One region of the Sphingomonas sp. PAMC 26617 genome, then DNA from elsewhere that is predicted to be linked to it. Evidence: riboswitches for the same ligand, from Rfam matches in the RefSeq annotation. Region 1 holds a riboswitch; the other holds the start of a gene.

Region 1 (6,718 bases):
TCCTGCCCCAGATCGCGCGGCGTGGCGCTCTCCTCCAGCCCGTGCGTTTCGCGGAAGACGACGTGCATGGCGGATCAGCCCGCCAGCGCTGCCTTGATTGCCGGCGGGTCGAGCCGGTTTTGCTCGGCGATCACCACCAGTTGCGTGCCGCGCGTCTCGTCGCCGCGCCACGGTCGGTCGTATTGCACGCGCACCCGCGCGCCCACCGCCTGGACGAGCAACCGCATCGGCTTGCCCGCGACCGCGGCATAGCCCTTGACGCGCAGCACGTCGCCGCCCGCCGCGAGCGTCTCGATCCGGCGCGCGAGATCGTCCGGGTCGGTGATCTCGCCCCATGCGACGACGATGCTGTCGAAGTCGTCATGCTCGTGCTCGTCCTCGCCATCGTGATGCGACGGGCGGGCAGCGATATCGTCCTCCGCCGCAGCGCCGAGCCCGAGCACGACGCGCGGGTCGACGATGCCATCGACCAGCTCGACGATCGGGAGCGGGCGCGGGGTCTCGGCGGCGATGACCGCGCGTGCGGCGGCGATTCCGACGGGCCCGGCGAGGTCGCATTTGGTGAGCAGCACCATGTCGGCGCAGGCGAGTTGATCCTCGAACACTTCGGACAACGGGGTTTCATGGTCGATGCTCGGATCGGCAGCGCGTTGCGCGTCGACCGCGGCGAGATCGGGCGCGAACCGCCCCGCGGCGACCGCCTCGGCGTCCGCCAGCGTGATCACCCCGTCGACCGTGATGCGCGAGCGGATCGCGGGCCAGTCGAACGCTTTCAGCAGCGGCTTGGGCAGGGCGAGCCCGGATGTCTCGATCAGGATATGGTCGGGCCGCGGCTCCATCGCGAGCAGCGTCTCGACGGTCGGGATGAAATCGTCCGCGACGGTGCAGCAGATGCACCCGTTGGCGAGCTCGACAATGTTCTCGGCCGGGCAATCGGGGATCGCGCAGCCCTTCAGGATGTCGCCATCGACCCCCAATGTGCCGAATTCGTTGACCACCACCGCGAGCCGCCGCCCACCGGCGTTGCGGATCAGGTGGCTGATGAGGGTCGTCTTTCCGGCGCCAAGGAAGCCGGTGACAATGGTGACGGGAACCTTCGATAGATCGGACATGCTCTTCCCCGCGGCGCGACAGCAACGAACGGAAGGGGCCGATTTCGGACGGCGCGCGACGACGGACGAGCGCCGTAAAGCCGCCCAGCCACGCACCGATGCAGCCCCAGCCGCATAGGCTCGTCGCTCAGACGGAGAACCGTGCCGCGGCCATCCCCTGGGCCAAGGCAAGAGCGACCTTATCGCCGGCAGGTCTCCTGGCTCGCGGGTCATCGCTAGAGCATCGCCTTCCCAGATCGACGGTTCGAAAACCGTCGGAGTCCAGTGGCCGCTCCCGTTGCCGGGAGCATGACGCTTTCGCTCACCGCTTACAGTTGCAGGGACAGCCGCGGATTTGGGGGAGGACCCCCGCACCGCATTCCCATTCAAGCCCCTCGCGGGGCACCGGCGCGATCAACGGGCACCGTGAAACGGCGCCCGTCGACAATCCTAGCCGAAGCCGGGCGGCTTGCCAATTCGGTAATGCGCCGCATCGCGTCAGGGAGCGTGCTTCCGCAAAAGGCGCGAGGATGCGCCGATGTCAGTCCTGCGCGGCGATCTCGCGCAACGCGCGCTCGAATGCTTCGGGCGTCTGCCCCCCCGAGATCAGGTAGCGATCGTTGATGACGACGGCAGGCACCGCGCTGATCCCGCGCGACTGCCATAGCTGCTCGGCCGTCCGGACCTCGTCCGCGAATTCGCTCGACGCAAGGATCGCGGCGGCGCGCACGGGGTCGAGCCCGGCCTGTGCGGCGGTGGCGATCAGCACGTCATGGTCGGACGGATCCTGCTGATCGGTGAAATAAGCGACGAACAACGCGTTCTTCAACGCGGCCTGCTTGCCCTCGATATGCGCCCAATGCAGCAACCGGTGGGCATCGAAGGTGTTGTAGATGCGGCTCGTCTCCAACATCTGCATCGAAAAGCCGAGTTCGGCCGCGCGATCGCGGATCATCGTGCGGCTGGCGGCCGACTGTTCGGGTGTCGAGCCGTATTTTTCGGCAACGTGTTCCCTGATATTCTGTCCATCCTTGCCCATCCCGGGGTTCAGCTCGAACGGCTGAAAAGTGATGTCGGCGCTGACCAGGTCCCCCGTGCGCGCGAGTGCTTCCTCGAGGCCGCGCAGGCCAATGATGCACCACGGGCAAGAGACATCAGAAACGAAATCGATCTTCATGGGCTTGGACACGCAACACCGTTCGATGAGAGAGGATGGCGCAAGACATAAGGATACGGGGTGGCGATTACACCTGCGCGTTGACGAAAGGCGGCAAGCCGTCCGCGCTGAGGCGTCCTGCATTCCGATTTCACGCCGCGATTCCGACGGCTGGACTGCGTCACGCCTTCACGAGCATCCGTTTCGGCCGGCGATGCTGTGCATGGGAGAAGAGCGAAAAGGTGCGATTGACGTAATTCGCCACGCCGCTGAGGCTGTCGATATCGGCCTTCACGTCCCGGACGAGCCCCGCCTCGACGAGGTGGGGCAGGCGATCCGGATCGGAGGTATCGAAACGGAGATAGACCGCGCAGATCGATTTTCTGGGACACAAACGGTCTGTGCTGAGCTGTCTGCTGACACCGTTCAGCAAGATCTTGGATACTGCGTTCCGGGAAAAATGACGGCGTGGAAGATCGGGGTGGGGCGGCACGCCCGACTGGTAGTCCTCCCGTTGGGCCGTTCCCGGCCACACTATGAACGCGAATTTAGACAACCGTCCTGCCGTTCATTGGTTTGGCGACGATGGTTGTGTTTCTGGCGTTCCGTCGCTCCACCAAAAGTATCGCGAAGAGCGTCCCTCTGCTCGCCGTGTCGATCGCGCTCAGCGCTTGCGTGCCCTCGGGGCATCTCGCGCGCACGCACGCTCCCGTGCCGGTGTTCGATCCCGTCGCGTTCTTCGCCGGACATACCGAAGGGAAAGGGCGCCTTTCGGTGATACTGCGGCATCATACGCCAACGCTCGTCGAAGGATATGGCGTTGCCCCTGGGGCTGGCCAAATCGACCTGGAGCAGGACGTTCGCGAGGGTGTCGGCAAACCTACGCACCGGACGTGGCATCTTCGTCGGATCGCGCCGGATCGATACGCGGGAACGTTGAGCGATGCCGTCGGTCCGGTGACGGGAGAGGTTACCGGTAACCGCCTGCATTTGCGGTTTGCCATGAAGCATGGATTGCACGCCCAGCAATGGCTCGACTTGCAACCGGGCGGCCAGACCGCGCGCAACCGCATGGTCGTGACGAAATTCGGCGTCCCGGTCGCCAGCGTGGACGAGACGATCGTGCGCAGGCCGTGATCCTTCCGACGCCTGCGGGCTGGCGAGCAGGCTCCGTCGATGTCGGGTGATCTCGGCATCGCTGCTGCGTTACCGGTCGCGGAGACCGGGAGGTCAACGTCCGCCTTCGCGGGGTGGGGCGCTCGGCCAAAGGCGTCGCTGCCGATGCTGCTGCGTCTGCATCTCACGTACCTTTGGCGACACAAACGCCTGTTGTCGCTCACCGCGCCCCGGTTGTTCACCGAACTGGTCCAGCAGCGCAAGCTCGTCGACCGCGATCCTCGGATGCCGGGGTTGATCGACAAGCTGACGGTAAAGCGCTTCGTCTCCGACATGCTCGGGCCAGACTGGGTGACGCCGACGCTGTGGTCGGGTGACATCCTGCCGACGACACCGCCCTGTTCCTATCCATTCGTCGTAAAATCGCGCCATGGTTGCAAACAGGTGCGGGTGGTCTGCAGCCAGGCCGACGACTGGGCCATGGTTCGCCGCTCGGCGGCGTCGTGGATGCGACGGTCCTACGGGGACTGGCTCGACGAGTGGGGATATCGCGACGTGCCGCGCGGGGTGTTGATCGAACCCTTCGTCGGCGTCGCCCCGGTGTTGCCGATCGATTACAAGCTGTACGTCTTCCACGGCAGGGTCGCGGTGATCCAGGTTCATAGCGACCGCGCGACCAATCATCGCTGGACGGTGTTCGACCGCCGCTGGAGACGGCTGTCGGGTGACGGGTTGGGCGAAGACATGCCGCAGCCGATGGCCTTGGACCGCATGATCGGAGGCGCGGAAGCCCTGGCAAGCGGCTTCGATTTCGTCCGGATCGATTTCTACGACGTAGGACGCGTGCCGCGGTTTGGCGAAATGACCTTTTACCCCGGTTCCGGGCTGGACCCGTTCGATCCGTTTTCGCTGGATGTGTCGCTCGGCCAATGCTGGCTGACGGGGGCCCCGTTCACAGGCGCACCCGTGGCGTCAGGTCCGGCCTCGCGTTCGGTGTACGAGGCCCCGTCGATGCCGTTCGGAATTTCATGAACTCGATTTTAGGGTCTTTCGGTGGGTCGCACACCGCCGCCGATCGTTATCCGGCCAGTCACAGCGCGAACGGCGTGTCATGTGGCGAGCGAGAAAAACCGTGCATCTTATAAAAGCGCTGATCGCCGAATTCCTCGGAACATTCGCACTGATCTTCATCGGTGCCGGCGCGGTGACCGTGCTCGACCCGCCGAACATAGCGGCGATCGCACTGGCGCATGGCTTCGTCATCATGGCGTTCGCCTATGCCTTTGGGAACGAGAGCAACTCCTACCTGAACCCCGCATTGACCCTCGGGGTCGTCATCGCGGGCGAGGGCAAGATCGGCGCGGCCCTGCCGGTTTTCCTGGCGCAATTCGCCGGGGGCGCAATCGGTGGCTTGGCGCTGGCCGCAATCTATGGCGTCGATGCACCGCATAGCCTGGGAATGACCACGGTCACGACCAGCCTGACTTCGGTGACAGGCGGGCTTGTGCTGGAAGGGATCGGCACGTTTTTCCTGATGACGATCGTGCTCAACACCGCGCTCCGCGGCGTTGCCGGCAAGTTCGCGCCGTTTGCGATCGGTATGACGGTCGCCTTCTGCATCATGAGCTTCGGTGCCGTTACGGGCGCTTCGATCAACCCGGCGCGCACACTGGGCCCCGCGATCGGGCTCGGCAAGTTCACCGAGGCGGTTCCCTACATGCTCGTACAATTCCTAGGTGCCGCACTGGCGGCAATCTTTTACCGGTTCGTTTTCGCCAAATCGATCGGCGACGAGAAGGACACCGCTGTCCCGGACGAGCCTGCATTCTAATTTCGCGCGACACCTCCCACCGTTGTTCAGAAGGAATGAAGCCATGCTCGATATCGAAACCGACAAGACCGACACGAAGAGCTTTGAAATGGGCGGAAAGTGCCCGTTCGGGGGAGATCGTATCGGTGGTGCGTTGGGCACGCCGCCGGCCTTGTCCGACTGGTATCCGAACCGCCTGAAGGTCGAGCAGCTCCACTCGAACGGCCCGCAGGCCAATCCGTTGGGCGACGACTTCGATTATGCCGCGGCGTTCAATGCGTTGGATTACGCGGCGCTCAAGCAGGACATCAAGGCCTTCCTGACCTCGTCCGTTGCGTGGTGGCCGTCCGATTACGGCAATTACGGCCCGCAGATGGTGCGCATGGCGTGGCACGCCGCCGGCACCTATCGCATCGCGGACGGTCGCGGCGGTGCGGGCGAAGCGCTCCAGCGGTTCGCGCCGATCAACAGCTGGTGGGACAATGGCAACACCGACAAGTCGCGGCGGCTGATCTGGCCGATCAAGCAGAAGTACGGCAGCGCGCTGTCGTGGGGCGACCTGATGGTCCTGACGGGCAATTGCGCGCTCGAGATCATGGGTTTCCCGACCTATGGCTTCGCCGGAGGTCGACAGGACGCATGGGAAGCGGATACCAGCACCTATTGGGGGCCGGAAGTGTGGGATCCGAGCGCCGCACCGTCGTCGGACAGCATGGTGACGCGCGACAAGCGCTGGCGCGGCACGAACGGCGATGCCGATTATGATCTCGAAAATCCGCTCGCCGCGACGCATCAGGCGCTGATCTACGTCAATCCCGAAGGCCCTTATGCCAATGGCGATCCGATGGGGTCGGCGCGCGACATCCGAATCGCCTTCACGCGTATGGCGATGAACGACGAGGAAACCGTCGCGCTGATCGCGGGCGGCCACGCCTTCGGCAAGAGCCACGGCATGGTCAGCGCGGATCAGGTTGGCCCGCCACCGGAAATCGCGCCGATCGAGGCGATGGGCATGGGCTGGCAGAACCCCGAAGGGACGGGCTTTGCGGAATATACCATGACCAACGGGATCGAAGGCAGCTGGACGCCCAACCCGACGCAGTGGGACAACAGCTATCTGGAAAACCTGTTCAAGTTCCAGTGGGTCCAGACCAAAAGCCCGGCCGGCGCGCTGCAATGGACCCCGTCCGACCCGGATGCGCCCAAGACCCCCGATGCGCACGTCCCGGGCCAGATGAACCCGCTGATGATGATGACCAGCGACATCGCCCTGACGGTCGATCCTGCCTACCGCGCCGTGTGCGAGAAGTTCCTGGGCGATTTCGAGGCGTTCACGCAGGCGTTCTCGAAGGCGTGGTACAAGCTGACGCACCGCGACATGGGTCCGCGCGAACGGTATCTCGGGCCGGAAAAGCGCAACGAGAACGATCTGGCGTGGCAGGACCCGATCCCGCCGCGCGACCATGACCTGATCGGGTCGGCCGACATAGCGACGTTGAAGCAGGCGATCCTGGCGTCCGGCGTCTCGACATCGGACCTCGTGTT
Region 2 (6,718 bases), 1.6 Mb from region 1:
GCGTTCGCGGCATCGTCGAAACTGTCGCCGACCGAGGTCAGCGTCGCGCCGGTCGTCAGCCCGAAGGTCCAGCGATAGTCGGCGTTGACGGTGATGCTCTGGCCCGGCCGCCGCGCGAGCGTGTATCCGAACGTGGCGGAACCGGGCGAGCGATCGGTCGCGTCGAGATAGGTGTAGCTCGCGCTGACCGTCAGCGGCGCGACCGGGCGCAGCAGCAGCGTGAGTTCCACCCCCTGCGCGCGGGTCCGTGCGATATTGTCGTAAGTGCCGAACGGGCGATCGGTGCAGATCCCGGTCAATGGTCCGTCGCACGATACGAAGGTGATGAGATCGCGCGAGTTGCGGTGAAAATACGTCGCGCTTGCCTCGACCGCGCCGTCCAGCGCCTTTTGCGTGATACCGGCGTCCCAGCCGTGCGAGCGTTCCGGGGTCAGGCCGGCATTCCCATATTCGCTCTGCAGCTGGTACAGCGTCGGGGCCTTGAACCCTTCGGAATAGCTCGCACGCAGCGTGGTCGCGCCGGCGTTGGGCGAATAGACCCCGCTTCCCGAAAACGTCGTCGCACCGCCGAAGATGTTGTGGTCGTCATGCCGCACGCCGCCCGTCGCGGTCAGCCCGGCGATCGGCGTGATCGCGAGCTGGCCGTAGCCGCTGAACAACCGCGCCCGCCCGCGCGTGACCGGGCCGCCATAGCTCGACGAGGAAAAGCGCGAGACCTCGCGTTCGGCACCGAAGGTCGCGAACACCGCCTTGGTGATGTCCGCCGTCCCCTGATATTCGATCCGGTCGTTGCGGCCGATCCCGCGGAACGTCTCGGTCGGGTCGCTGTCGGGGTCGAAATTGCGGCGGTCGGTATCGGTGTGCGCATAGCCGATGCGGTTGCGCAGGCGCCCGTCGAACAGCGCGGCGTTGAGCCCGGCATAGCCGATCCATTGTTCGGAATCGCCATATTCACGCGTGTCGCCGAACGTGTAGTCGGGCGGCGGGAAGCCATCGAAATCGGTGCGGCTGTTGGTGTAGAAACCCCGCAGGTCAACCGAGACGGTGCTCGCGAGCGCGATCCCGAGGCTGCCGTTGGCGGCATAGCTGCGGAACCCGTCGCGTTCGGTGCCGGGCGCATAGGCCGAGATCCCACCGGTACTATAATACCCGCCGCCGAAGCTCGCCGACACCGGCCCGGCCTTGCCCGAGACGTTGGCGAACCCCTGCCCGGTGCCATCGCCGCCGCCCTCGGCACGTGCGATGATCGCGATGTTCTCGGTCGGCTGGCGGGTGACGAGGTTGACCACCCCGCCGATCGCCTGGCTGCCCCACAACACCGATTGCGCCCCGCGCAGCACTTCGATCCGCGCGATATTGCCGATCAGCAGGTTGCCGAAGTTGAACCCCCCGCCCGGCGCGGACGGATCGTTGAGCTTGATCCCGTCGATCAGCGCGACGGTCTGGTCGCTCTCCGCGCCGCGAATGCTGACCGAGGTCGTGGTGCCGATCCCGCCGTTGCGGACCACGGTGACGCCGGGTGTCTGGCGGAGCAGGTCGGACACGACCACCGCCTGGCGCTGCGTGATGGTGGCGGTGTCCAGAACGGTGACCGACTGGCCGACGGTATCGACAGGGCGTGCCGCGCGGTTGGCGGTGACGACGATCTCCTGCGCGGCATCGGCGGCCTTCTCCAGCCCAGTGGTGGACTGCGCGCTCTGCGCCAGCGCGGGCGCGGCAAGCGCTATGCACGGCAGCACTATCAGATAGGTACAGGTCTTCACGTGGTTCCCCTTCGCAACAGCTCATGGGACCACGCATGGCGATATGCCGGAAAACGACTTCCCGCGACGCACGACCCCAACCATGTCGTCTCGCGAGGAAACCCTCGATCGCTCGGCACTCCCCGGCCGGACGAAGGACAACCGCGACAGGCAGGTCTCCTGGCTTCCGGGTCCTCATCTTGCCCGGCCTTCCCGGATCCGGAGATCCAGTGGCGCACGAAGGAGCAAGACTCGCCGGTCACAGTTGCGGGGACAGCCCCGGATGACGAGCCTGCGCTCGCTTCCGGGTTCCCTTTTCATCCCATCTCTGGGAACCTGTCGCAGCTGCGCGTCTAGAACGCGCGTTGGACAAGGGCAAGCCGTGGCACGATCGACACTATTCCTGGGCGGCGCACGGTCGGGCAAGAGCCGGCTTGCGCAGCAGGCGGCGGAGGCGTGCGACGGACCGCTGACCTATCTTGCGACCGGGGAAGGCCGCGACGATGAGATGGCGGATCGCATCGCCCGGCACCAGGCGGATCGCGGCGCGCGGTGGCGGACGGTGGAATGCCCGCTCGCGCTCCCCGAGGCAATTGGCGCGGTCGGGGCCGGCGCGGTACTGGTCGATTGCCTGACGTTGTGGCTGTCGAACCTGATGCTGGGGGAACATGACATCGCTCGCCGCACCGCGGATCTGCTCGCCGCGATCGCCGGAACGCCGCTGCCGGTAATGATCGTGAGCAACGAGGTCGGGCTGGGGATCGTGCCCGAGCATCCGCTGGGCCGGAGGTTCCGCGACGCCGCGGGGCGGCTCAACCAGGAGGTCGCGGCGCAGGTGGACGCGTGCTATTTTGTCGCGGCGGGACTGGTGTTGCCGCTGCAACCCTTTGGCGGGACGCGCTAGACGTGATCTCGTTCTCCCGCCGGCGCAGGAGAACGAGACCGCGTCCTCAGACGCGCATCGGCATCAGGACGTACAGCGCCGCCGACTTGTCATTCTCGCGGATCAACGTCGGCGCGGCGGCATCGGCGAGGTGGACCTCGATCGTGTCGCCATCGAGCTGCCCGAGGATGTCGAGCAGATAGCGGCTGTTGAACCCGATCTCGAACCCGAGCGCGGTGTATTCGCCCGGGACTTCCTCGGCGGCGGTGCCGTTTTCGGGCGAGCTGACCGACAGGATGATCTTGTCGCGGTCGAGCGCCATCTTGACCGCGCGGGTCTTCTCGGTCGCGATCGTCGAGACGCGGTCGACGCCTTCCTCGAAGCTGCGCGGGTCGATCTTGAGGATCTTGTCGTTGCCGGTCGGGATGACGCGGCTGTAGTCCGGGAAGGTCCCGTCGATCAGCTTGGACGTCAGCAGCGCCTGCCCGAGATCGAAGCGGATCTTGGTCGGCGACATCGACACGCCGACCGAGCCGTCGATCTCGTCGAGCAGCTTGCGCAGCTCGGCGATGCACTTCCGCGGGATGATGATGTCGGGCATCGTCTCCGCGCCATCCGGCCGCGGCATGGTCACGCGCGCAAGACGGTGGCCGTCGGTTGCGGCGGCCTTGAGCACGGGGAGCGGATCCTCTGACACGTGCCAGAAGATGCCGTTCAGATAATAGCGCGTTTCCTCGGTCGAGATCGCGAAGCGCGTCTTGTCGATGATCTGCTTGAGCGTCTCGGCGGGCAGCTCGAAGCTGACCGGGAGCTCGCCCTCGGCGATCACCGGGAAATCGTCGCGCGGCAGCGTGCCGAGCTGGAACTTGGCGCGTCCCGCCATGATCGTCATCTTGCCCTCGGCCGCGCTGAGCGACACCTGGCTACCCTCGGGCAGTTTGCGTGCGATGTCGAACAAGGTGTGCGCCGACACGGTGGTCGAGCCCGGCTGGTCGACCGCGGCCGCGATCGTCTCGTTGATCTGGAGATCCAAATCGGTCGCCATCAGCTTGAGGCCACCTTCGGCGGTCGCCTCGATCAGCACGTTGGACAGGATTGGAATGGTATTGCGCCGCTCGACCACCGACTGGACGTGGCTGAGCCCCTTCAACAAGGTTGCGCGTTCGATCGTCGCCTTCATGCCGTTCCCCCGGGCCGCCGCCCCATTTTCAGCCCATTCCGGTGCGCACCGGGGGCAATTCGCCGTGTGCCTTTCCTTAAACATAAAAGGGGCCGGAGCAAGCGCCCCGACCCCTCTTTCCCGCAGCTAATCAGCCGTGGGCCGTCTCGTTTCCGGTCGTAAGCGACCGAATCAGAAGCGGAAGCCGACGCCGGCGAGAACCTGGTGACGGTCCGTGTCGACGCTGAAGTTGTTGGTGTTGGCACCATTCGCGAACTCAAGACGTGCGTTGCCGTAGTTCGAATAGCGATATTCGAGCTTGGCATAGGTGCGCGCCGTGATCGCCTGCTCGACGCCTGCGCCGACCCGGTAGCCGTCCAGCGTATAATGCTGGCCGGTGGTGACCGTGCCGTTGTTCGCGGTCAGATCGAGGCGGGCGTTGGTGTAACCGCCCTTGACGTACAGCAGCATGGTCGGCTGAAGCTTGTAGCCGACGCGCGCGCCGGCATAGAAGTCACGACCGGCCTTGACGCGGCCGTAGCCGAGCGCGGCTGCATCGACCGGGTTGTTGGTGACCTTGCTGGTCGACCCGGTGACTTCGCCTTCGACGCCGAACACGAAGCGGCCGCCGTTGTCGATGTCATAGCCGATGTCGCCGCCATAGGTCAGGCCGTCGGCACCGCGGTCGCCGCGGATGCTCGATCCGTCGGTGCTGCCGGGCTGCAGCTTGTCATAGCCGAGCAGGACGCCGGCACGCGGGCCGTTGAACGCGCGGTCGGGGGAATTGGTGGGCGGGCCGTCCTGGGCCAGTGCGGGGGCAGCCATGCCGAGGCCGAGAACGGCGGTGGCGGCGGTGAGGACGATCTTGCGCATTGGGGTAACTCCATGGTGTTCGCCCGCCGGTTCCAAATCCTTAACAGCGGGGAAGGCTCAGATAGGCGCTCGCCGAAGGCCTTGCATGAACCTCAGATAAACACGGAAAACCGTTGCTTTTGCGCCACACGGGGTTGAAGGAACGCCCATGAATTCCAACGCCCCGATACTGTCGCAAACCGCCCCGAAGTCGCCACGCGGCGGCCGCGATTACATTGCGCGGCACGGCGAAACCGTCTTCAACGCCGCAGGGCGCCTGCAGGGGGAGCACCCGCACACGCCGCTGACCCGCGCCGGTTTCGCGCAGGCGGAGGAAATGGGGCGGGTGTTGCGGCAGAAATTGGGCGCCAAGCCCGCACTGACCTTGTGGGCCTCGCCGACCGGGCGCGCATTGCAGACGCTTGCGGTGATCGCGGAGCATCTCGAGCTCGATTGGCACGGCGCACACACCGATTCGCGGCTGGTCGAGATCGGCACCGGCGACTGGGCGGGGCGCTATTATGCCGATCTCGCGGCGGAAGGGCTGAAGGTCGTGGATCGCGAGACCGGGCTGTTGCATCCCGCCCCGGGCGGCGAACACTATCCCGCGATCGCCGCACGCGTATCGGGCTGGCTCGCGGATACCGACGCCGATCCGGGCGACCGGCTCGTCATCATGCACGGCGTCTCCAGCCGGGTGCTGCGCGGGGTGATGACCGGAGGCGCGGACTTGCCGGGCTATGGCGCGCCCGCATTGCCCGGGCTGCCGCAGGGCTCGATCGTGCTGATCGAGCGCGGAGTCGAGACGCTGGTCCATCGCGGCGCGGGGCATGCGCCCGCGTGATCCGGCGGCTGCTGGCGGTGCTGGCGTTGGCCGCGCTCCCGGCGGGGGCGGGGGCGCGCGAGACGCTCGGCGTGTTCGACCGGTGGGGCGCGTTCAGCGACTCCGCGCCGGGCCGCTGCTTCGCGATCGCCGAGCCGGTGCGCGCGGGCGGCGCGTCGCGCTGGCGGCCGTTCGCGAGCATCGCGAGCTGGCCGGGGCGGGAGGCTGGAGCGGGACGGGTGCGGAACCAGCTCCACATCCGGCTGAGCCGGGAGCGCGATCGCCAGGCGCGCGTCACGCTGTCGGTCGGGGACCGCCGCTTCGACCTGACCGCGACCGCTGCCGACGCTTGGGCGCCCGATGCGCGGACCGACGCCGCGATCGTCTCGGCGATCCGCTCCAGCCGGAGCATGAGCGTCGAGACGCTGGGGCAGGCCGGGGGGCCGTTCGCGGACGTCTATGCGCTGAAGGGCGCGGCGACCGCGATCGATGCGGCGGCGATTGCCTGTCTCGGCCGGTAACGGGCAGCGCGGCGAACGCAGCGAAGGTTGCACGGACCGGGCACGGGCGTCTCATATAAGCTATTGTTATATTGGCAAAATACCGTGATTCACGCCTGCGCGCCGACGAGGCCGTAATAGACCGTTCCGTCGGCCGCCGTGATCGTGACGAGCAGCGCGACCTCGGTCCCGCGCGGGCCGTACAGCGCGCCTTCGAAGCTGCCCGTGACGCCCGAAGCGGTGTAGGTCGCGGTGCCGCTGACCCGGCCGGTCGACGGATCGACCACGCCGACCAGCGTGATCGGCTGTGGGGTGACGGGCGGGCCGTAGATGGACGAGCCCGTTCCCCCCAGCGACGCGGGATAGAAAGCGGTGCTGCCGCTGACCGACCGCGCGCCATAGTCGATCGCGAGCGACGCCGTCGCGCCGGTGCCGCCATAAACGAAGGTCGAGGTGAGGGTGGACTGCCCGCGCAGGATGACGGTCCCCGCAGTGGGAAGGTCGCTCGCAAGCGTCCGCGCACCGAACAACAGATAGCGCAGCACGCGATTGTCGGGGTCGGTCGTATCCTGCCACGTGACATAGCCGGCATAGCTCAGGCCGATCCCGGCGCCATTGGCATCATAGCCGAGATCGACCGGCTTGCGGGAAAGGCTTTGGGGTGACCCGACCGACGTATCAAAGGATGCGCTCCCGCTTCCCTGCACTTGCGTGCCGACCGTGAGCGCCGCGCTGCCGTAGCGGGCCTTGTACTGCCGC

Evidence for each region. A riboswitch is a leader RNA that binds a small molecule or an ion and turns the genes downstream of it on or off. The one in region 1 is predicted to bind cobalamin.
Region 2: linked by a shared signal. The riboswitch ahead of RH91_RS06205 (TonB-dependent receptor plug domain-containing protein) and the one ahead of cobW (cobalamin biosynthesis protein CobW) in region 1 are both predicted to bind cobalamin.

Annotation. Positions count from the first base shown of each region.
Region 1 covers NZ_JH594425.1:3,028,154-3,034,871, forward strand. Annotated here, with positions in the region: gene cobN (cobaltochelatase subunit CobN) at 1-68, opposite strand, end outside; gene cobW (cobalamin biosynthesis protein CobW) at 75-1,112, opposite strand; cobalamin riboswitch at 1,283-1,516, opposite strand; gene RH91_RS13285 (DsbA family oxidoreductase) at 1,633-2,268, opposite strand; gene RH91_RS13290 (hypothetical protein) at 2,429-2,680, opposite strand; gene RH91_RS13295 (DUF3833 family protein) at 2,899-3,384, shown strand; gene RH91_RS13300 (ATP-grasp fold amidoligase family protein) at 3,529-4,395, shown strand; gene RH91_RS13305 (MIP/aquaporin family protein) at 4,496-5,194, shown strand; gene katG (catalase/peroxidase HPI) at 5,238-6,718, shown strand, end outside.
Region 2 covers NZ_JH594425.1:1,423,886-1,430,603, forward strand. Annotated here, with positions in the region: gene RH91_RS06205 (TonB-dependent receptor plug domain-containing protein) at 1-1,763, opposite strand, end outside; cobalamin riboswitch at 1,896-2,097, opposite strand; gene cobU (bifunctional adenosylcobinamide kinase/adenosylcobinamide-phosphate guanylyltransferase) at 2,125-2,646, shown strand; gene dnaN (DNA polymerase III subunit beta) at 2,693-3,805, opposite strand; gene RH91_RS06220 (outer membrane protein) at 3,977-4,657, opposite strand; gene RH91_RS06225 (histidine phosphatase family protein) at 4,806-5,480, shown strand; gene RH91_RS06230 (hypothetical protein) at 5,477-5,980, shown strand; gene RH91_RS06235 (hypothetical protein) at 6,070-6,718, opposite strand, start outside.